Regions from separate parts of the Pseudarthrobacter sp. MDT1-40-2 genome, predicted to be linked through region 2. Evidence: riboswitches for the same ligand, from Rfam matches in the RefSeq annotation. Region 2 holds a riboswitch; each other region holds the start of a gene.

Region 1 (7,218 bases), on a different contig from region 2:
ACTACCTCAGCCCGGAACAGGCTGTTGGAGAGCAGCCAGGGCCCGCCAGCGACGTCTACTCCCTTGGGCTGGTCCTGCTGGAGGGGCTGACAGGAAAAATCACCTATCCCGGTGCTCCCATCGAATCAGCGGTGGCCCGTCTGCTGCGGGATCCCCACATACCTGAAGCAATAGCTCCCAGATGGGTCAAATTGCTGACGTTCATGCTCGCCCGGAACCCCGCGGACAGGCCCACGGCGCTGGAGGTGTCGCTGTCCCTGCGGAAGGAAATCGCCATCAATATGGGCCGCCGCAGTATCGAATCCACCGGGGCGGTACAGGACGAAGAGGGGAGAATGCGCGCCGTCCACCGCTACCGCATCCTGGATACTCTTCCGGATGGGACATTTGACCGCGTGGTGGCAGTTGCTGCCCGGATGTTCGCGGTACCCGTGGCAATTGTCAGCATCGTTGACCATGACCGCATCTGGTTCAAGGCCCACCACGGCACCGATTTGGAGGAGACTGGAAGGGATCCCGGCTTGTGTGCCTCGGCCATCCTTCAGGACAAGCCCTGGGTGGTGGAAAACGCAACACTCGATCCGCGCGCCCTGGCCAATCCGCTGGTAGCCGGCGAGGCGAACATGAAGTTCTACGCGGGGGTGCCGCTGCGGACGCCTGACGGATACAACTTGGGAACCCTGTGCGTCCTGGACCGGGAGCCAAGGGAATTCAGTGCTGACGATGCCGAAACCTTGGAGAACCTGGCCGCGATCGTTATGAATGATCTGGAACTCAGGCTCCAGACGATGCACATGCTCGCCACGACTGAGAAAGCGGAAGCGGGCAGATAGAAGGTGCGGTGACTACCTGGTTTGGGCATGGCAGACTTCAAAGTGCCGCTCAAGCCGTTGCGGCGCCCACGAAAGAAGCGCGGATGCCGTTGTCGCCCGTGCCAGTCCAGCTAAGGAATGACATTGATCTTCATCACCGCAAAATTCCCCGTCCAGCCCGAACACGCAGATGCCTGGCCGGAAATCTCCAGGGCTTTCACCGAGGCGACCAACGCCGAAGAGGGCTGCCTGTTCTTCGAATGGTCCCGGTCGCTGGATGAGCCGAACACCTACGTGCTGATTGAGGCGTTCCGGGATGACGAGGCCGGCGGCACCCACGTACAGTCGGCACACTTCCGGGAAGCTGCCCGCACCCTGCCGCAGTACCTGGCGGCGACTCCGGACATCATCAATGTCAAGGTGGACGGGTGGTCCAAGCTGGCGGAGCTGGCGGTCGACTGACAGGAACTGGCCAGATCATACTGCGCGCTGGCCAATACAAGTAAGTATGCTTACTGTTGAGGGAAGAACATATTGCAGGTGTCCCGGTTCTGTGCGGGACAGACGTAGGAAGGCGCGGACTGTGGAGAGCAGGGCTAAAGCTGCAGGACACCCTATTCATCAGCAGATGGTGGTGTTTCCCCTCGGATTACTTGCAACCGCAGTGGTGTTCGACATCATCGGCCTGCTGTTCAGCACCGAGCAATTCACCTCGGCCGCCTACCTGATGATCGCCGCCGGGGTCCTGGCCGGTCTCCTGGCGTCGGTGTTCGGCACAATCGATTACCTGGCCATTCCGGCAGGAACCAGGGCCAAAAGGATCGGCCAGCTGCATGGCGGAGGAAATCTGGTCCTGCTCGCACTTTTCGCGGTGAGCTGGATTATGCGGGCGGGAACGGAAGCCAATGTCCCTTCCACCTTTGTTCTGATCCTGGAAATCATCGCTCTTTTGATTTCCTTTGCCACGGGCTGGCTCGGCGGCGAGCTGGTGGGCCGGCTGGGCGTAGGTGTCGATAACGATGCAAACCTTGATGCTCCCGCGAAGCTGACTACCGGAATCTCCGTCAGGGGTGCCGGCGGGGGCGAGAAGCTCTAGTCAACAACAATGCCCTTCGGGCCTGTTCTAAGGTGGATTTTATGAGCAGTTCAGACAACGAGACACTTGGCAGCCCTGTTCCCGAACCGGACGCAGGCCTGAACCGCGACCCCAAGGAATGGGTGACGGGCGACGAGCCCATGACGGCTGCCCAGCGCAGCTACCTGGACACACTGGCGCGCGAAGCTGGCGAGGAGATCCCAGCTGACATCAGTAAAGCCGAGGCTTCCGAGCACATTGACCGGCTGCAGCAGCGCAGCGGCCGACTTTCCGGCGGCGGCGTCGAAAAGCAAATCGGAGGCTGAGCCGGCAGCTGGCCAGCCGAGCCTGGCGGCTCCATCAAAAACATGCGCGAACTCATTGTCCTCGGCACTGCCTCGCAGGTTCCCACCCGGACCCGGAACCACAACGGTTACCTGCTCCGGTGGGATGGGGACGGCTTGCTGTTCGATCCGGGTGAGGGGACGCAGCGGCAGATGATCCACGCAGGCATCTCAGTCACCCAGGTGACGCGCATCTGCCTCACCCATGTGCACGGCGATCACTGCTACGGATTGCCGGGCGTGCTCTCGCGCATGGCGCTCGACGGCGTTACGCACCCCGTGCATCTGCATTATCCGGCGTCGGGCCAAGACGTGGTCCGTGCCCTGGTATCGGTCGCGACCCCGGGCCTTGACCTGCAGTTCCACCCGCACGGGGGCGCTGGGGCCATAGCCGATGGCCTCGAGGTCCGGCCGCTGAAGCACCGTATCGAGACCTACGGCTACCGGCTTACGGAACCTGACGGCAGGAGCCTGCTGCCGGAGCGGCTTTCCGCGGCCGGGATATCCGGGTCGGACGTCGGGCGCCTGCAACGGGATGGGGCTCTGGCCGGGGTGCGGCTGCAGGACGTCAGTGTTCCGCGGCCAGGGCAAAGCTTCGCATTTGTGATGGATACGGCCGAATGCGCGGGGGCTGAGGAACTGGCATCCGGCGTTGATCTACTCGTGGCCGAATCAACCTTCAGTGATGAGGACGCTGCGCTCGCGGAAGAATACCGCCACCTCACCGCCGGTCAGGCAGGAAAGTTGGCGGCCAGCGCCGGCGTCGGCACGCTGGTCCTTACGCACTTCTCTTCGCGGTACGGGGACGATACCTCACTCCTTGCCGGTCAGGCGGCTTCGCGGGCGGCAAGTTCCGCGGTTATCGCGGCTATGGACATGGACAGGATCGGGCTTCCCAAGCGCCGGCAGCGGTAGTCCCAGCAGCCCATGGAGGTGGGTGCCGGCTTAAAGAGGAGCGGCCCCCACCCTCGCCGTCAACGTGACGGTGAGGATGAGGGCCGGTACCAGCTGCGCTAAGAGTTACGCAACGCGGACGAAGGAAGCTCCGCTGAGCCAGCTAATGGAGTGGACCTCGGTCTTGTTACCGTCCACGCCACCGCTGACGACCTGGCCGTCACCGGCGTAGATGCCGACGTGGCCGGCCGTGATGACCAGGTCACCGGGGGCCGGGGTGGAAACAACGCTGCCGAAGGCGAAGAAGTGGCTGGGAGCGATGTCGCCGACGCTGATGCCGACGGACCGGAGGGCCTTTTCAACCATCGCGGTGCAGTCCTGGTAAGTACCAAGCTGGCTGTACGCGTTTGCCAGCAGGGCTGCTCCGGTACCGGTACCGGTTGACGCTGCAGTGGAGGACATTGCAGTGATGTTGACCGCCGAGGCGGCCGGAGCCGGGGCGGGTGCCGGTGCGACTGTGGTGGCTGCTGCAGGTGCTGCCACAGCCGGTGCTGCTGCTACGGAACCTGCACCAGGAATCTGGATCTGGTCACCGGGGTAGATGATCGTGGTCAGACCCAGGCCGTTGACAGCCAGAACGTCGTTCAGGCTAACGCCGTACGCTGCGGCAATTTTGCCCAGGGTGTCACCTGAAACCACGGTATGGATGTCGGCCGCAACAGCTGCTGCCGGCGCGACGGGTGCTGCTGCAGCCGCTTGAACGGTGACGGAACCGGACTCATCCACTGCGTTGACGCTTGCCTGGGCAGGGGCGCCAATGCCGAAGATCAGTCCGGAAGCCGCGGCAACGGCCAGGGCCGGGCGACCAACGGTAAGGGCGTGGGACTTGGCCGAGTGGCTCAGGCCTGCAAGGGCGACTGAGCCGGCAGGGGTTGCCCGGTGACGGGCGGTGATAGCGTTTTTTGACACGGTTGATTGCCTCTCCCATGCCTGCGGGGTGAGCTGTCGGGTTCGGGTAGGAGATACCCGGCCGGTGTTCTCTGCTGAACAGAGCAGAACCGACTTAACCCCAAGGCCTCAGAAATGAAGCCGCGGAAACTTGGTTCCCCCGTCCCTGCCATGATCAAGCGATGGGGTCCCGGATCCAGTGGCAGGGCTCGGCATACTGGCGGGAATGTCCCGAGTTGGGCGGGACACCCATCGACATTACCTTCTTCTCCGCCCCTATGTCACATTGGGATAACGGAATGGGCTTTTCGGCGTGTCGAGTCCCTCCGATGTCACGTGTCCATATACGTCTCGTTTTCTTGCTCGCGACCCGCGCCGGCTAACTAAATCGGGAAGTTCCAGATGCAGGATCGGGTAGGGGCGGCCGTCACCGTCAAGCACGCTACGGCGCACCTGCACGAATCCTCGGCTGATGTAGAAGCGGTGAGCGTCCGGGTTCTGCTCGTTCACGTCGACTCTGGCAACCCCGTTGCTCGCAATTGCTTCAGCCAGCAGTGCGCTGCCAATCCCATTCCCACGGACATCATTCGAGACGAACAACATTTCGAGGTTTCCTTCTGCAATGCCTGCGAAGCCGACAGGCCTTCCCCCATGTTCGGCCACGACCAGAGTCACGGCCGGGAAGTAAGCCGAAGCGAGGCTGCCTTCGATGCGCTTGAAGTCGGCTTCTTCGAGGAAGTCATGCGTAGCGCGAACGGCGCTGCGCCAGATCTCGACCAAGGCAGGATATTCCGAGACGCCCAGGGCTGGCCGGATAGTGAATTCGATAGTGTGGTTTTGCATCTTTGACCTTTGTGAAGCTGCCGCGTGATACTGATGACAGCCTGTCAGTGGGCCCGGACCATTGTCCATTTGGTGTGCCGAATGCTTTTCCTGGGGTCCAGCGTCTTAGCTGGATGCGGTGCGGCGACCAGGTGAATCCACAAAGGTCCGCTTCAGTCGTGCAGGTAGGCTGGGGAACTATGCCTCCTTCTGCCTTCAGAGTCATACGTCCCCTGCTCGCGGGATTCCTGGCGCTTGCCCTTGCGGGTACCATCGTGCTTCCCTCAGCCACCGCAGACGAGGCTCCGCCGGGCGGCTACCCCAGCTGGCAGGACGTCGAAAAGGCCAAGCAGAATGAGTCGGCCACTGCCTCCGAAATCGCCACCATTACCGGACTGCTGGACGGGCTCCGGTCCCACTCCGAAGAGCTGGGAGACGCGGCGGTGGCTTCGGCCGCAGAGTACGCCATAACCCAGGATGCCCTTGCTGCGGCCACAGCGAAGCTCGAGCTGGTTACCGCCCAGGCCGCTCGGGCCAGCGCCGAACTTGCCCGCTACAAGAAAGAAATCGGTGGCCTCGCAGCCGAGTCCTATAAAACCGGCGGCACCAACATGGGCATCTTCGTGGCCCTGGACGCCGTCCAGTCCGACAGCGTCCACGGCCTGAACATCGTTCAGATGGTGGGTGATAAAACAGCGGCACTGGTAGCAAAGGCCGCCGCTGCAGAAAAAGCAGCCCGGGCCCGGGCCGGCCAGGAACGCGTAGCCCAGGCTGAGCGCGAGCGCCTTGCAACCGAATCCACATCGAAGCTGGATGCCGCGCGTACCGCCCAGGCCGCCGTGGCCACCCATCTGGAGGAGCAGCAGAAGCACAGCGCCGAACTCACCGCCCAACTGGCCTCCCTGAAAGGAACGACGGCCACTGTCGAGTCTGAATTCCGCGACGGTCAGGTGGCGCTCGCGGCCTACCAGGCCGCCCAGGCCGCTAAGCGCGCCGCTGCGGAGGAACAAGCCCGCCAACAGGCAGCGGCCGCTGCCCGCGATGCGGCTGTTGGCCGTCCGGTTCAGGGATCCGCCAACCCGGCACCTGCCGCCCCTGCACCGCCCGCCCCGCCTGCCGCCGTCGTACCTGCTCCGCCGCCCGTCACTGTCACCCCTTCGCCGCCGGTAGTCCCGGTAGTGCCCGGAGGCGCCGTCAACGATCCCGCCGGTGCGAAGGCCTACGCCTCCTCCCGGCTGGGTGCATTCGGCTGGGGCCAGGACCAATTCCAGTGCCTGGTGAATTTGTGGACCAAGGAATCCAACTGGCTCACCACTGCCACCAACCCATATTCAGGCGCCTACGGCATTGCCCAGTCCCTCCCGGCCAGCAAGTATGCCAGCGCCGGCAGCGACTGGCTCACCAACTACCGGACCCAGGTGGAATGGGGCCTGTCCTACATACAGGACAGGTACGGTTCGCCCTGTGCGGCCTGGGAGCATTCGGTGGCGGTGAACTGGTACTGAAGTGGTTCCGGCCGTGAAAGAGCAGGTGGAGCAGGCCACCGGATTCCTTGACCGCACCCTGCAGAACGAAGGTGCCTGGTACAGGGCGGATGACGTCGAATCCCGGCTCGGTGGCGTCCTGGCCTCATATGGCTCTTCCATCGGCGCTGTCCGTGGCACTGTCCGCGACGCGCTGAACAAGTTCAGGGAGTTGGACCACGACGGCGTCACCATGCTGGCATCCGCCCTTTGGGGGCGTCCCCGGCCGGAAAGCAAGCCAGTCTTTGAAAGGCGTCTCGCCGCCGTGGTCCTGCTGCAGTCGCGGGTGGGTCTCCTTCGGCATTCGGACTTGACGAGGATCGAAGGCTTCCTGCGTTCTGCCGAAACCCAGGAGCTTGCCGGGCCGCTGGTCAACGACGTCATTCTGCCGCTGCTCGCCGCGCTGAGCGGGCGGAACCGGCAGAAGGCCGACGTCGTTATTGCCCGCTGGCGGCAGGATGCAGACCCGCGGTTGCGGCAGGCCGCCCTGCTGGCGAAACCGTCGGACCCACCCTAAGTCGCTTTATGGTGTGGGGTTGCCACCGTTGACATTCAGTGTTTCGCCCACCACATAGCTTGACTCGGCCGACGCCAGGAACACGTAGGCCGGCGCCAGCTCTGCCGGCTGTCCGGCGCGGCCCAGCGGCGTGGACTGGCCAAACTCAGGCAGCTTTTCCTTGGGCTGGCCGCTGCTGACCTGCAGCGGCGTCCAGATGGGTCCGGGCGCCACCGCGTTGACACGGATGCCCTTCGGTGCCAGCTGCTGCGCGAGACCCTTGGTGAAGTTGTTGATGCTGGCC
Region 2 (7,218 bases):
ATAGCCTTCCTGCGTATGTGGGGGCTCGCCTTCAACAAAGACGCCGCTGCCTTGGGCACGGCCGTGGCCAGCCGGGATTCGGACATCTATTTCTTCCTGGCCGTGGTCACCGGGCTCCTGACCCTTGCCTTCCTTTTTGTGTCCGCGGTCTGGCCTTCGCGGGCAACGGTGCCGCCGCGAAGCCCACGGCGGAAGCCGGCACGGAAACCGGCAGCCCGCAGACCCGCCCCGAACAGGTCGGCGCCCAAAAAGCCCACCCCGAAAAAGCCGGCCCCCAGGAGCACGGCAGCAAAGAAGCCGGCCACCAGAAAGCCCGCCTCCTCCCCAACTAGGTAGCGTCAACTGTCGTTATGGGCGCTCATAACGACAGATAGCGCTACCTGGTTGGGCGGGACGGGACTGACTTTGGGCGCGGCACCATGGGCGACCGGCAGCCCGCCCGCAGAGTCCCTGCCGGGCCGGGGACGTGAGCCGGACACGGCCGGCCTGCTGCCCGGCAGACGAGAGCCCGAGAAACTGGCCGTCCGGTCGATAAGGTGGTCTGTCCCGGCTACCTCCCGAACTGAGGGGATCGGGCTAAGCCTTCGGCTCAGTCCCCTTCGCATTCGAGGCAGAACGCCATTCCGTCCTTCTCGCGCGCAAGCTGGGACTGATGATGGACCAGGAAGCAGGATGAGCAGACAAATTCGTCCTTCTTCGGTGGCACTACTTCCACCGTCAATTCCAGGGTGGACAGGTCCGCCCCGGGAAGCTCGATGCCTTCGGCGGTATCGGGTTCGTCCACATCGACACCGGCTGAGCGGACTGCACTTTGGGCTGTGCGCAGCTCCTCCAGCGATTCCGGAGCCGGATCCGATTCAGACTTGCGCGGTTCGTCGTAATCCGTGGCCATTGCCAGTCACTCTCCTCCCTTGGATGCCTCCCCCAAGGTCTATAGTAAGCATGCTTATCTTACAGGTGGTCAAGGGGAAAAGTAGATGCCACTGAACACTCTTTGTGCGCTCAGGCATCCAGGGCGATCCAGCCGCGGGAAAGGACTACCTGGCCCTCGGCACCGCGAAGCTGACCAACCGGGCGTCCTGGCCATCCAGTTCGGCCCAGGGCTTCTCAGTTTCCATCACCGTCAGCGCGCTGGTGGGATATTTTGTGGCCGCATCCATATAGGCATCCTGGTCCGAATCGCGCGAGGCCAGATGCACGGCAAGATCCTGCACGCCAGGCAGGTGCGCAATGACCATCAGCGTGGTCACGGTATCCGGTACATGGTTGATCACCGTCAGCATGCGCGACGCCTGCGCGGCATAGAGACCGCTTTCCAGCTTGGGCGTTGGCGCTTTGTCGCCCAGTTCCGAGCACACCCAGGTACAGGTTTGCCGGGTGCGCAGCGCGCTGGAGCAAAGAATGAAGTCGGGAACTACGCCCTGATCCACCAGCCAACGGCCCGCCAGCGGTGCCTCCAGGTGGCCGCGTTCCTCTAAGGGACGGTCGTGGTCATCCACACCGCCAGGCCAGTCTGCCTTGGAATGGCGCATGATAATCAGCCGCCGAATGTGATGCTCACTCATGCCCCCACCCTATCCTCGCTGTCCGCACGGTAACCGGGAGCGTAAAGCGAAAGCGCCCATCCCACGGTGGGACAGGCGCTTTCGGTGCAGCAAAAGCTAGATGGAGTACTCCGGTGCTGCCCAAACGACGACCTCGGGGTGCTCGTAGAACCGGTAGCCCTGGCCACGGACGGTGCGGACCGTATTGGCGAGGCGGCCCAGCTTGGAGCGCAGGCGGCGGATGTGGACGTCGATGGTGCGCTCGTTGGGGACCTCATCCGCGTTGCGCCACAGGCCCTCAAGGAGTTCATCGCGGCCGACCGTCCGGGTGCCGTTCTCGACGAGGTAATTGAGCAGTTCGAATTCCTTGAACGTCAGGTTCAGCGATTCGCCATCGAGGTGCACTTCGCGGCGGGCCAGATCAATCAGGACACCGGAGGGACGCGGCTCCTGCGCCTGCTGCAACCGGGTATTGTCGGTGCGCTGCCTGGCATTCACTGTGGGGTCGCCGAAGGTGGAACGTACGACGTCGAGCGCTGAGCCGGGTGCGTTGGCGGGAGCGATTGCCACGGCGGCATAGCTCTCGGCACCTGTAACGAGCGACTGGGCGTAGGCCCGGATTTCCTGCGCCAACTTGGCAATTGAGGTACCTGCGGCCGCTGCAGTCTCCTCGTCAATGCCCATGTAGAGGACGAATCCACGGGCAACAGTGTCGTTGGCGACCGGGCGGACACCGCTGCCGGGACCGGCAATGACGGGGGTGGGGGCGGTCATGGGCGTCGCTTCCGCGGCAGGCACGGCCCGGAGCTGACCATAGGAGTTGGGGTTGTAACCCTGCGGCGCGTAGCTGGAGGCGGAGGGAAAACCGCTGCCCGATCCGGGGGCGTAGCCCTGCCGGAGGCCGGCCGGCTGGGCCGGCTTGTTGGCGTTGCGGACTGAGATGTGGACGTATCCGGATGCAACTGACATGGAATGCTTACCTCAATGTGAATGGCCGTTATCGCGGCACGAATGCTGAGTTCCCCAGAGCTGTTGGAACACATTCTGGGGAGGTTGCCCGGCACTGGGCTTGTTGGGGACGAATGCCTAAAAACTCTCTGGGGTTTGACAGTTAGGCGTGCATTCGACAACAGCGCATGTCGGCAGCAGCAGGTGTGCTGGGCCAGTAATCTGCAGTTGCAGGTGCTGTTGAGTTCTTGTTCACAAATGAAGTGTGCAACGTAACAATAAGAACTTGCAAGTAACAATGGACGCTTTAGTCCGCATAGTGAGACGATTCCGTTCTTTGTGGTGCACATCACGATTCGCTGAGGGGTCTTGACTGCCCGCACTTTTGGGCTAACGAGGACTGAAACTCCTATTCCAGCGAATTTTACGACGATATGCACGCTTTAATTCGTTTTTTATTCAGTTCTCAATTGACTGGATTAACTTGCACGTAAAAGTTCCCCAAAAGTCCAGCGATTCAGGAAGCAGCGTCGTGAGGGCCGGGCGGCCCCTCGTCCAAAGAGCGGAACCAAGCGGAGAGTCGGGTGCTGCCTGCCGTGATCTCCGTTACCAAATTGTGACTCAGGTGGCAATCCCCTGTACCGTGGATGGGGTGTGGCCACCGTTCCGGCTGCATGACCGGGTGAATGCCGAGCTCTGCCGCCACCCGGATTCCTCATGATCAGGCAGAGGCGGGGAACCCACAGTCCCGGGCACGAGTCGCCCTAGGGGTGAAGCCATCGCGTGATTGTTCCGCGTGGCCGGATGACCTCATCCGAATCCGACAGCTAACTCCGCAGGCGTTGAGAGGCTAAATCATCATGACTGAATACCAGGATCACGCGCGCGTGAAAAACGGTACGGAGCAAGCCCATGGCCGACGCCGCACCGCTGAATCAACCGCCATTCCAACAAGTTCCACCCGCACTGTCCGCAGCCGAGTTGTTGACTCGGCGCACCCGGTACCCAGCCGCCGCACCGCCGTTCTGGGTGTAGCCCGGCGCGCTGCCGTGGTAACGGCGTCCTGCGCCCTGCTCATCGGCGCCGCCGCTGCCGGTCAAGCGGGCAGTAATCCGATGGTGCCGGCGTCCGTCGTCCAGGCTGTCTTGCCGGAGTCGGCGGCAAACTCCACTCCCGCCGAGGCGCTTGCGTCAGCAGCAGCCGAGCAGTCTGCCATGAAAGCGGATCCGGCACCGGCACCTGCTCCTTCCCAGGAGACGCCTGTTGAACCGGCTCCCGCTGCTGCACCGGCAGAACCTGCTCCCGCTCCGGCGCCCGTGGAGCCAGCACCCGTGGCGCCCGCTCCCGCTGCTGCGCCCGCTCCCGCTGTTGCCCCCCAACCTGTTGCCGTTAACGACCCCGCTGGTGCCCAGGCCTACGCGCTGAGCCAACTGGGTTCCTACGGCTGGGGCGCCGGCCAGATGCCGTGCCTGACCACGCTCTGGACCAAGGAATCGGACTGGACCACTACTGCCACCAACCCCACCAGCGGCGCGTACGGAATCGTCCAGTCACTGCCGGCGGAGAAAATGGCGAGCGCCGGTGCTGATTACCTCACCAACTACCGCACCCAGATCAACTGGGGCCTGAACTACATCCAGGAGCGCTACCAGTCCCCGTGCGGCGCCTTGGACTTCCACCTTTCCAACAACTGGTACTAAAAAAATTCCTACGCCACGCTAGTTCCGGTTTCCAGTGGTCCCTGTGGACAGGCTGGCCCGGGGTCTGACGCAGGGAGGGGCCGGCTCCGTTTGGGGCCGGCCCTTACATCTGTCCAAGGCGAATTTAGCCCGCTACGCCGTAGAGCCTGTCGCCGGCGTCGCCCAGACCGGGAACAATGTAAGCCTTCTCGTTGAGTTTCTCGTCAATGGACGCAAGCACAATGGTCACGTTGGCGTCGGCCAGCTCTTCTTCCAGCTTGGCCAGGCCCTCCGGCGCTGCCAGCAGGCAGATGCACGTGACGTCCGAGGCGCCACGGCGGAAGAGGAACTTGATGGCTTCGCGCAGGGTCCCACCGGTGGCCAGCATGGGGTCCAGCACGAAGATCTGCCGGTCCGTGAGGTCCTCCGGGAGGCGCTCGGCATAGGTGATGATGTCCAGGGTTTCCTCGTCGCGGGCCATGCCCAGGAAACCGACCTCCGCAGTGGGAACCAGCTTGGTCATGCCTTCGAGCATGCCCAGGCCGGCGCGCAGGATGGGAACTACCAGCGGCGTGGGCTTTGTGAACGCGGTGCCGATGGTGGTGGCAACGGGCGTCTGAATAGTGACGTCCTGGGTGCGGACATCGCGTGTGGCCTCGTAGGCCAGGAGCGTCACCAGTTCCTCGGTCAGCTGCCGGAAGACCGGCGACGGGGTGTTTTTATCGCGGAGAACGGTGAGTTTGTGGGCGACCAGCGGGTGGTCCACGACGAGTGTGCGCATGAGGTCAAAACTATCATCCGGTCACTCGGAGTTTCATTGCCGGGTGGGTCCGCCGGGCCGGCCGGAGTCTTCCGCGTTGGAGGTCATCTCTTCCTGCACCACGTCCCGTACTACAGGCCTGTCGAACGACGGGACCGGACCCACGTGCTCGCGGCGGGCGATGGCATAAAAGAGCCGATGTGCCAAAATCACTATCCCCAGCCACGCCAGCCCCAGCAGCCAGGCGGCCACGACGTCGGTCAGCCAGTGATGGCCCAGGTACACCCTGCTGAGACCCATGGCGATGATGAACAGCGAGCCTGCAGTGATGGCGGTGATCCTGGCCCAGAGGATATCGAACTGGAGACACATCACGTAGACCAGCACCCCGATGACCACCGTGGTGTTGAGGGTATGCCCGCTGGGAAACGAGGGGGAGGTTTCAAACGGCGGGACGGCGTCGATATGGTCCGGACGGGTCCTGCCTACCAATCCCTTACCCACGGTGGTGGCCGTGGTGGATACGGCGGCGGCGCCGGCCACCAGGATTAACGGACGCCAGTTGCGGCCAAGATACATCAGCCAGGCGGTGAGGATGGACGCGAGGATGGGCATACCGATCCCGCCGCCGATGTTGGTAAAGGCCGTCATGGCGGCATTCAGTTCCGGGGTCCGCAGGCTCTGCGCGTACTGGAGCGCGGGGATATCCAGGGAGGCCAGTCCTTCCTCATCCACTACGCTCTCGTAGACCTCTGCCCCGGCCAGGGCCAGGACAATCACCAGGAAGCCGCCCACCGCCATGGTGATCCAGAGGGCCGCATATGGTTTGTACCAAGTAAGCAGCCGGTCCTTTATTGAGTCCATCATTCCCCTCCTGGGCTCAGGCCAATCGGCAACCGGGTAAATATCGAAACTATCATTGAGCCATGCTTGCGGCAGAAAATTCTTATCCGGCTGATGCCATGGTCCCGGCCGAGGCGCAGCGTTCTGCCTGGATGGAGCTGGCGTTGGCGGAAGCCCGCCGTGCTCTGGAAACAGACGACGTACCCATCGGCGCCGTCGTTGTGGGTCCTGACGGCACCATCCTTGGCTCCGGCCGCAATGAACGGGAGGCATCCGGGGATCCGACGGCGCACGCGGAGGTGATTGCGATCCGGCAGGCTGCTGCCCGGTTGCGCGGGTCCGGTCCAAGCGGAGGTAACGGGTGGCGCCTGGCTGACTGCACGTTGGTGGTCACCCTGGAACCTTGTGCCATGTGCGCCGGCGCAACTGTGCTGGCCCGGATTCCGCGTGTGGTGTTCGGCGCCTGGGACGAGAAAGCAGGAGCAGCCGGCTCGGTGTTTGACGTGCTCCGCGAGCGCAGGCTGAATCACTGGGTGGAAGTGTACGCGGGCGTGCGCGAGGACGAATGCGGGGCCCTGCTGCGGGACTTTTTCGCCGGGCACCGGGACTGATTACTTTCCGCCTGCCTGCCTGCGCCGCCGCCCGACACGACTCCTGCACCAGCTCCGAATTGGTCAGCCAACGGCTGAGGGCAGCCACCAGCGGTGCCGGGTCCTCTTCCCCGCCTATTGCGTGCTCAAGTCCGCCGGAGGAATGCCGGATATTCCCGGGAACCAGCAGGCGCAGGGCGGAAGGGCGACGATGTCAGGCCCCCGGAAGGTCCATGCTGTAGCTGGCCCAGGCGTCCGGGTTTTCGCGCAGGGTGACGTCGAGGCCCGCCAATGCGGGGCCGTCCACGGCGTCTTCCAGCGTGGCAGCCACTTTACGGGCGATATATTCTGCGAGCGCTTCCGTGGTGCTTAGCTTCCCGGCAAAGTCCGGGTGTTCGTCCAGGTTCTGGTAGTTCAGGCCTTCCAGCACCTCGTCAATGATGGTCCCGGCTTCGCCGATGTCCAGCACAATCGCGTTTTCGGTCAAAGTACGACGGCGGAAGGTCACCTCTGCCACGAACGTCGCCCCGTGCAGGCCCTGAGCGGGTCCGAAGACGAGGCGCGGGAGGCTGTGGGCGATCATAAAGTGGCGGCGGACGGTCAGGCTGAACAATGGGTTACCTCGCGTTCTGGTGGGCGGTCTGGACTGTTTCGGGGTCTTCGGCAGTCGGATATTCGATGACGTGGCACAGGGCCTGCAGGCTGCCGTCGGCCAGCGCGCGGACCACGCCCGGGAGCTCGGCGAACGGTGACGATCCGGTGAGGAAGGCGTCGAAGACAGGGTCTTCCAGAAGGCTGACGGCCAGGTTGAGGCGGTCGCTGGTGGTGCGGCGGTGCCTGCGTGCCCGCGCGAC
Region 3 (7,218 bases), on a different contig from region 2:
CGGCCGGACGGACGATCGAGTGCGCGGCCACCCCGGCCAGGGACAGGACAGCACTTACGTCAACTTCCACGCCTTCCAGTTCGAAGGCAGCGAGCAGGAACTTGCTCCAGTCCTCAAGAATCTCGTCCTGCATCTTCACCGTCTGCCTCCAAAGTAGCTTCTTCCAGGCACTGACCAAACCCGTATGGTGGGTCTGCCCGCTCGATTCCCAGGGCTTCCGCATCAGCCCAGGTATCGACGTCGTCGGTGGAACCCCCGGGGACCGGGACAGTCGCCACGTCAAGATTAGCAAGGAGAGCCCGGACCGAACCGTTCGTAAGCTTTCCGAGCGACGCCAGCTCGTCAGCATTCTTTTGTAGCAGGGCAGTGCTATAAAGGGCGGCAAGCGGCTGGCGACGGCCGTCGGGCGAGACGGCCGCAACGCCCCCGAAGCTTAGCTCTCCGAGTCCCGCTCCGGCAGCACAAGCCTTCAGGAGGGCGGGAACTGCCAGGCTCACCAGCGGCATATCGCACGCCAGGACCAGGGTGAATGCCATGGGCGGGCGGTTCCTGGAAAGGGCCCCAAGCCCGGCGGCGATGGCAGCTGCCGGCCCACTGAATGGCGGGTCTTCGCGCGCGTGCAGCACGTCCGGGGGCAACGGGTCCAACGGATCCTCGGGTCCGACTACCACAATCCTGTGCGCTCCCCGGGCCGCGGCAACCGTACGATCCAGCAGCGCGACGCCACCATAGAGCAACCTGGACTTAGGCACCCCGCCCAGCCGGGCAGAGCGTCCTCCTGCCAGAATCAGGGCGTCGTAATCCACCGCCCCAGCGTACCTCCCGGTGCCCGGCTTCGCGCTGGGGGCGGTAAAACCCGCGTGGGACGAAGGTGAGACCGAAGGGCTGCTGCTCAGGCGGCGTTTTCCGGCAGCAGGAAGGGATCCCATGCCGGTGCCGGCTTTTCCAGCTCCTTGATCTGCCATATGGTGCCCTGCGGAGGTTCCGGGACAAAGCGCAACTTCCAGCCCATTTCCGCCGGAGTGTGATCGCCCTTGGCATTATTGCAGCGCAGGCACGCGGCAACCAGGTTCTCCCAGGAGTCAGCCCCACCACGTGACTTAGGGTGCACGTGGTCAATGGTGTGCGCCGCCTTACCGCAGTAGGCGCAGCGGTGACCGTCGCGGCGAAGCACGCCACGCCGGCTGACCGCCGTCGCCCTGTTGTAGCGGGGACGGATGTAGCGGTTGAGCAGGATCACGGAGGGTCTGCCCAGAATCTCCTGCGGTCCGACGACGGGGTCCTCCCCCTCGGCAACCACACTGGCTTTTCCTGTGAGCACAAGCACCAGCGCCCGGCGGAAGGTGATAACCGCCAGCGGTTCATATCCAGCATTCAGAACGAGAGTGCGCATGCACATACCTCTTCACGGCCGCACCCGTCAGGGGCACGAGGGCCGGCTGCCCTCGGCATGTCCGGGCTATGGATCGACAAGTCCAGAGTAAACACCGCAGGCCGTTTAGGGCTAATCGGGCGTCCGGTAAATACCGTGTCCTGCAGTTAAATGCAGCAGGGACCCCCACCGAAGTGGAAGTCCCTGCCGCATCTCACGGGAAGCTGTTAGCCGTTGACGCGGATGAAAACCGGCCCGGAACCAACGTTGACGCTGAAGAGGACCGTCTGGTTGCCGTTGTAGCCGCCGTGGACGGCCTGGCCGTTTCCAGCGTAGATCGCAACGTGTGCAACGCCCGCGCCACCGTCGGCGTAATACACGACGTCACCCGGCTGGGCCTCGGCTGCGCTAACGGTGCGGCCCAGGGACAGGTAACCGGCAGGCCAGTCGTGGAAGTGGATGCCCACTGCTGCCAGCGAATTGGTGACCAGCATGGTGCAGTCCTGGTTGACGCCGATCTGCGCGTAGGCGGCAGCCAGGATGGTGGAGTTGAGCCCGGTGGAAGCGGCGGCCGGAGCCGGGGCAGCCTTGGAAGCGGCCACAGCCTGCGGGGCCACCGGCGCTGCTGCGACTTCTTTTTCCGGGGCTGCCTTGACCTCAACAGCAGGTGCCGGCTCTTCTTCGACCGGAGCCGGCGTGGTGGTCACGGCAGGCCGCTCAAAGGAGATGGCGATGCTGGAGGCCGCGGTGATGACTGCCGGTACCGATGACCGGACATCCACCGAGGAGGCCGTGGCCGCTTCACGCTGAATACCGGAGTCAGCGGCGTTGGCGGCAACGCCGCTGCTCAGAACAAGGCCGGAGGCTGCTGCAATGACAGCGGCCTGGCGGCCCACTCCGCCGGCGTTGTCGCCGACGGCCTTGGCAATGGTGGCCAACGCGCTGGTCTTGGTGACCTCAGCGCGGTGCCGTGCAGACGCACTTGTTGACATGGGGGATCTCTCTTTCGAATCCTCTAGCCGGTTGGGCGGCATGAGGTTTTGAGCGTTGCGGCGTTATTTTGGTACGCCGGCAAGCCCCGAACGGGAATTTAGCGGAGGGTGTAGAAGGAGGACGAACCCGTGGCGGCTACCGAATGCAGCAGCGTGCCCTGGGACGGGTTCAGCGCGCTGATCATCATGCCGTTGCCGACGTAAATGCCAACGTGTGCGCCACCGTTCTGCATGACGAGGTCACCCGGCTGCGGGTTGCCCGTGGGGGTCATGGCGTTCCAGGCACCGGTGCGCGGGATGGAGATGCCAGCCTGGGCGTAGACCCACTGCGTAAAGCCGGAGCAGTCCCAGCCGGCGGGAGTGTTGCCACCCCAGACGTAGGGGCTGCCGATGCCGGTGTAGGCAATAGCTGCCAGGCCTGAAGCTGCAGCCGAGGTGGCAGCCGGCGCTTCGGGAGCTTTGGTGGTGACTGCGGTAGCGGCAGTGGCGGTGGCGGTTGCGGTGGCCCCTGCAGCTTCATCGTCTTCATCGTTGGACCGGGGCTCAATGACCTCAATCACAGGGGCGGCGACGGTGGTGATCACGGGGCGTTCGAACGACACGGTGGCCGTCGGGGCGGCCGTGACAGCCAGCGAGGTCTGGGAAGCCGACTCAAGGGAAGCGGAGACGCCTACCGTGCTGTCTGCTGCGTTGGCCGGAAGGCCGATGCTGAGGATAAGGCCGGAAGCTGCTGCAATAACCGCTGCCTGGCGACCTACGGTCCCGGCATTGGCGCTGACGGCCTTCGAAACAGTTCCCATGGGGTTGGTGCGCACCGGCTGGGCGCGGTGGCGCGCAAGATTATGGCGTGACGACACGTAAGTAGCCTCTCCCAATGCCTGCGAGGTGAGCTGTCGGATTCGGATGGGAGTTCACCCGGCCGCGCCGCTTCCAAGGAAGCTTTGCGACTTAACCCCAAGGCCTTCCAAAGAAGGCCATATTTGGTTCCCCCGTCTCTGCCAGACGATGTCATGCGAACGGACCTTGGGCGGTGGCAGAGTTAGGCAATCCACTCAAGAACGTCAACTTCGGAAAAGTTGACGCGGTTTAGACGGTACAGCAGTTCTTCTTCAATGTCACATTCAGGTCACGGCGTGTTGCACAGAACCGAGAGCCGTTCATCGTTTGGTTACAGCCAGCCGGCGGGATCAACGACTTCACCGTTGACCTGCACCTCAAAGTGGAGGTGGCAGCCGGTGGAAGCGCCTGTGGTGCCGCTGAAAGCCACGACGTCGCCCCGGCTGACCTTCTGGCCTACCGTGGCTTTGAAGGACGACAGGTGGTTATAGGTGGTCTCCAGGCCGTTACCGTGATCCACTACAACGCGGTTGCCGCCGCCATAGGGGTGCCATCCCGCGAAGGTGACAGTGCCGGTTGCTGCGGCGAGCACTTGGGTGCCGCACTGGGCAGCGAAGTCGGTTCCACGGTGGAAATCGCCGGTTCCGCCCGTGATGGGGCTGACACGGTAGCCATAAGGGGAAACCGTGGTCAGTGACGCCAGCGGGCCGGCCAGGCTGCCCACGGAGGCGGCCGGGGTCACGGCAGACGCGGCCTGGGCGCTGAGGAGCTGCTTGAGCTTTCCGTCAGGATCGCCCTGGGTAGTGACGGCCGTGCGGCTGAAATCGACCTGCGCTGCGGATTCCGCGGAAATATCGGGCTGTGGCGCAGCAACAACGGCGGCAGAAGCGCTGGACGCAGCGATGGGAAGGGCGGAATTGGCGAGTACCGGACTGGTCACCGGGACGGTGATCGTCAGGAGCAGGCCCGTGGCGGCAAGCCCGATTCCGGCCTTCTGGCCAATGCCACTCGCGGCAGCGAAGTCAGTAAGCTGCCGGAACGGGCTCCGGTGGCGGCGCGCTTCCCGTTGCGGGTCCCGGGGACGGTCCGCGAGGGGGACTTCAGCAACCCGTGGCTGCGAAGCAGAGCCGACGGCGCGACGGCGGCCCCTGTAATTCTGCGTGCTCAAGTATTTTCCTCTCTGGAAGCCTGCGAAGTTAGCTGTCGGATTCGGATCAGAGAGTTAGCGACCCGGCCCGCAAAGCAGGTCATCTTGACGCACAGATATCCAGGGGATTCGTTTATCAAAAGGACTGCCGCTGCGGACTTCACCCCAAGGCCGCTCGAAAACGGCCGATTGTGGTTCCCCCGCCCCTGCCAGAAGGTGACTCGAACAACCGGTCCGCTGGCAGAGCTAGGCTTTCGGACCAGATAACGCTTAGGTATCGGCGTCGAAGATTAACTATAGGCGATGAGACCGAACAGTAACAATTCCGTTATAAAGGAAGTTGGCTTACCATTTCGCGCCCGCGATCCGTCAGGCCGGTTGCCCATGAAGCAGGACAGAGGTTAGAGGACAATCAGGAGAGCTTCACAAAAACGTGGGCGGCAACTTCCGGCGGCAATTCGAGGGCGCCTTCGATGCCGGCAACCCGGACCGAGATGTACTCGCCCACGCGTTCGAGCGTGACGTCGGTGCCGGGGCGGATCCCGCCCTCGTCCAGCTGGACCAGCAGCTCAGGTTCAACCTGGATGGGCTCCGCCAGCCGGCAAACCCGCACGGTGGACTCCGGACTATAGGCAGCCATGGCTTCCAGAAGGTTGATCACGCCGTCCGTGAAGGCGGAACCCACTTCGCCGCCCAGTGCTGCCAGGCCCGGGATGGGATTGCCGTAAGGCGACTCGGTGGGGTGGTCCAGCAGTTCATAAATCCGCTGTTCAACGCGCTCACTCATCACGTGCTCCCAGCGGCAGGCCTCGTCGTGGACATAGGCCCAATCCAGGCCGATGATGTCCGACAGGAGGCGCTCGGCCAGCCGATGCTTGCGCATGACCTCTGTGGCACGCTTACGGCCTGGCTCGGTGAGTTCCAGGTGCCGGTCGCCTGCAACAACCACCAGGCCGTCGCGTTCCATGCGGCCGATGGTCTGCGAAACCGTTGGCCCCGAGTGGCGCAGCCGCTCCGCAATGCGGGCGCGAAGTGCCACGATGTTCTCTTCTTCAAGCTCCAAAATGGTCCGAAGATACATCTCCGTGGTATCGATCAGATCCGTCATCCAGCTCAGCTCCTTGAGCGCAGTCCCATGCGTTCGTCCACCGTATCGCGTACTGATAGCGCGTCGCTTATCAGGTCCTCAGCTTAGCCTATTTTGAATTACTCCGGATAATCCCCGGGTGGTGGCCGGCCCCCAAAAGTCCCCACTGTGACAGCTCCAGTTCCCGGAGGACAGCGTCGTCAGGCAGAATGAAAGCGGCCCCTACAGCAGCCATCACTGACTGTCCCGTCCGACGGCCGCTGCGGCCAAACTGTCCCTACGAATTTGGAGCCCTAGTGAGCGACGCCAGCATCACCATCCCCGCCAACCTCCTGCCACAGGACGGACGTTTCGGCGCCGGCCCGTCCAAGGTACGGGCGGAGCAGCTGGAAGCACTCTCCGCTGCGTCCACCACCATTCTCGGAACTTCGCACCGCCAGGCACCCGTGAAGAATCTCGTTGGTTCGGTCCGGGACGGCCTGTCCAGTTTCTTCCGGGCGCCGGAAGGCTATGAAGTGGTCCTGGGCGTCGGCGGTTCCACTGCTTTCTGGGACGTTGCAACGTTTGGCCTGGTGGAGAACAAGGCACAGCACCTTTCCTTCGGCGAGTTCGGCTCCAAATTTGCCGCTGCCACCAATAAGGCACCGTTCCTGGCAGAATCCAGCATCATCAAAGCAGATCCCGGAACGCGTCCGGTTGCGGTGGCAGAGGCCGGCGTGGACCTTTACGCCTGGCCGCAGAATGAGACGTCCACCGGCGTCGCCGCTCCTGTACGCCGGGTCGAGGGTGCAGACCCCGGTTCCCTGGTGGCCATCGACGCCACCTCCGCCGCGGGCGGCCTGGACGTGGACGTCGCCGAAACCGACGTCTACTACTTTGCCCCGCAGAAGAACTTCGCATCCGACGGCGGCCTGTGGCTTGGCCTCTTCTCCCCCGCCGCTATCGAGCGCGCTGCCCGGATCGAGCAGAGCGACCGCTGGATCCCGGACTTCCTGAACCTGCAGACGGCCATCGACAACTCCCGCCTGAACCAGACCTACAACACTCCGGCGCTGTCCACGCTGGTGACCCTGGACGCCCAGGTCAAGTGGCTTAACAACAACGGTGGCCTGGACTTCGCCGCGAAGCGCACCGCCGATTCGGCCGGACGTATCTACGCGTGGGCGGAGGCCTCCAGCTTCGCCACTCCGTACGTCACCAACCCGGAGGACCGCTCCAACGTCATCGCCACCATCGACTTCGACGACTCGATCGATGCCGTCCAGGTTGCCAAGGTCCTGCGCTCCAACGGCGTTGTGGACACCGAGCCGTACCGCAAGCTCGGCCGCAACCAGCTGCGGATTGCCACCTTTGTAGCCATCGAGCCGGACGACGTCACAGCCCTGCTTTCCTGCATCGACTACGTGGTGGCGGGACTGAAGAAGTAACTGGAACCAGGAGTTTCAGGGTTCGACGGCGTCGTCCGGGCTTTGTGCCGGGGCGGCGCCGTCTGTTCAAGCCACCTGCCTAGTGGGTGCCGTCCACAGCAGACTGGCCGGCAGCGTCAGCGGTGTCATCTTCGTCGGAATCCGCTGCCAGCTCGACGTGCTTGACCGACTCGATGGCATCGTGTTCCACCACGGCAGCCGGATCCGGCAATCCCTCAGAAGTTTCGCTTTCCCGCACTTCAGCCTCCTCCGGAACATCGTCCGGCCGGGCATCCTCCGGGCGCACCCGTTCAGCCCATGGCACCCATTCGGGGGACAGGACCGAATCCTCGGAAGGCAACAGACCAACCTCGTTG

The links. Region 2 has a riboswitch for cyclic di-AMP ahead of AC50X5_RS06160 (aggregation-promoting factor C-terminal-like domain-containing protein). Riboswitches for the same ligand answer to the same signal wherever they lie in the genome.
Region 1: it holds a riboswitch for cyclic di-AMP, as region 2 does, so the genes downstream of both, AC50X5_RS00715 (LysM peptidoglycan-binding domain-containing protein) here and AC50X5_RS06160 (aggregation-promoting factor C-terminal-like domain-containing protein) in region 2, are expected to answer to the same signal.
Region 3: it holds a riboswitch for cyclic di-AMP, as region 2 does, so the genes downstream of both, AC50X5_RS14225 (C40 family peptidase) here and AC50X5_RS06160 (aggregation-promoting factor C-terminal-like domain-containing protein) in region 2, are expected to answer to the same signal.

What each region holds. Positions count from the first base shown of each region.
Region 1 covers NZ_JBWZCL010000001.1:154,768-161,985, reverse strand. The annotation lists gene AC50X5_RS00740 (GAF domain-containing serine/threonine-protein kinase) at 1-833, shown strand, start outside; gene AC50X5_RS00735 (putative quinol monooxygenase) at 957-1,274, shown strand; gene AC50X5_RS00730 (DUF2231 domain-containing protein) at 1,396-1,908, shown strand; gene AC50X5_RS00725 (DUF3072 domain-containing protein) at 1,950-2,213, shown strand; gene AC50X5_RS00720 (ribonuclease Z) at 2,256-3,146, shown strand; gene AC50X5_RS00715 (LysM peptidoglycan-binding domain-containing protein) at 3,252-4,094, opposite strand; cyclic di-AMP (ydaO/yuaA leader) riboswitch at 4,098-4,265, opposite strand; gene AC50X5_RS00710 (GNAT family N-acetyltransferase) at 4,350-4,916, opposite strand; gene AC50X5_RS00705 (aggregation-promoting factor C-terminal-like domain-containing protein) at 5,096-6,400, shown strand; gene AC50X5_RS00700 (DNA alkylation repair protein) at 6,414-6,935, shown strand; gene AC50X5_RS00695 (glucose 1-dehydrogenase) at 6,942-7,218, opposite strand, start outside.
Region 2 covers NZ_JBWZCL010000002.1:7,648-14,865, forward strand. The annotation lists gene AC50X5_RS06140 (hypothetical protein) at 1-336, shown strand, start outside; gene AC50X5_RS06145 (DUF4193 domain-containing protein) at 590-892, opposite strand; gene AC50X5_RS06150 (SixA phosphatase family protein) at 1,038-1,565, opposite strand; gene AC50X5_RS06155 (winged helix-turn-helix domain-containing protein) at 1,662-2,513, opposite strand; cyclic di-AMP (ydaO/yuaA leader) riboswitch at 3,170-3,348, shown strand; gene AC50X5_RS06160 (aggregation-promoting factor C-terminal-like domain-containing protein) at 3,353-4,192, shown strand; gene upp (uracil phosphoribosyltransferase) at 4,317-4,952, opposite strand; gene AC50X5_RS06170 (phosphatase PAP2 family protein) at 4,986-5,798, opposite strand; gene tadA (tRNA adenosine(34) deaminase TadA) at 5,894-6,385, shown strand; gene AC50X5_RS06180 (6-pyruvoyl trahydropterin synthase family protein) at 6,579-6,977, opposite strand; gene AC50X5_RS06185 (zinc-dependent alcohol dehydrogenase) at 6,982-7,218, opposite strand, start outside.
Region 3 covers NZ_JBWZCL010000005.1:47,063-54,280, reverse strand. The annotation lists gene AC50X5_RS14245 (DUF6457 domain-containing protein) at 1-133, opposite strand, end outside; gene mobA (molybdenum cofactor guanylyltransferase) at 114-806, opposite strand; gene AC50X5_RS14235 (HNH endonuclease) at 893-1,393, opposite strand; gene AC50X5_RS14230 (NlpC/P60 family protein) at 1,600-2,364, opposite strand; gene AC50X5_RS14225 (C40 family peptidase) at 2,463-3,164, opposite strand; cyclic di-AMP (ydaO/yuaA leader) riboswitch at 3,226-3,404, opposite strand; gene AC50X5_RS14220 (M23 family metallopeptidase) at 3,533-4,369, opposite strand; cyclic di-AMP (ydaO/yuaA leader) riboswitch at 4,373-4,580, opposite strand; gene AC50X5_RS14215 (iron-dependent transcriptional repressor DtxR) at 4,761-5,456, opposite strand; gene serC (phosphoserine transaminase) at 5,732-6,862, shown strand; gene AC50X5_RS14205 (DUF3027 domain-containing protein) at 6,942-7,218, opposite strand, start outside.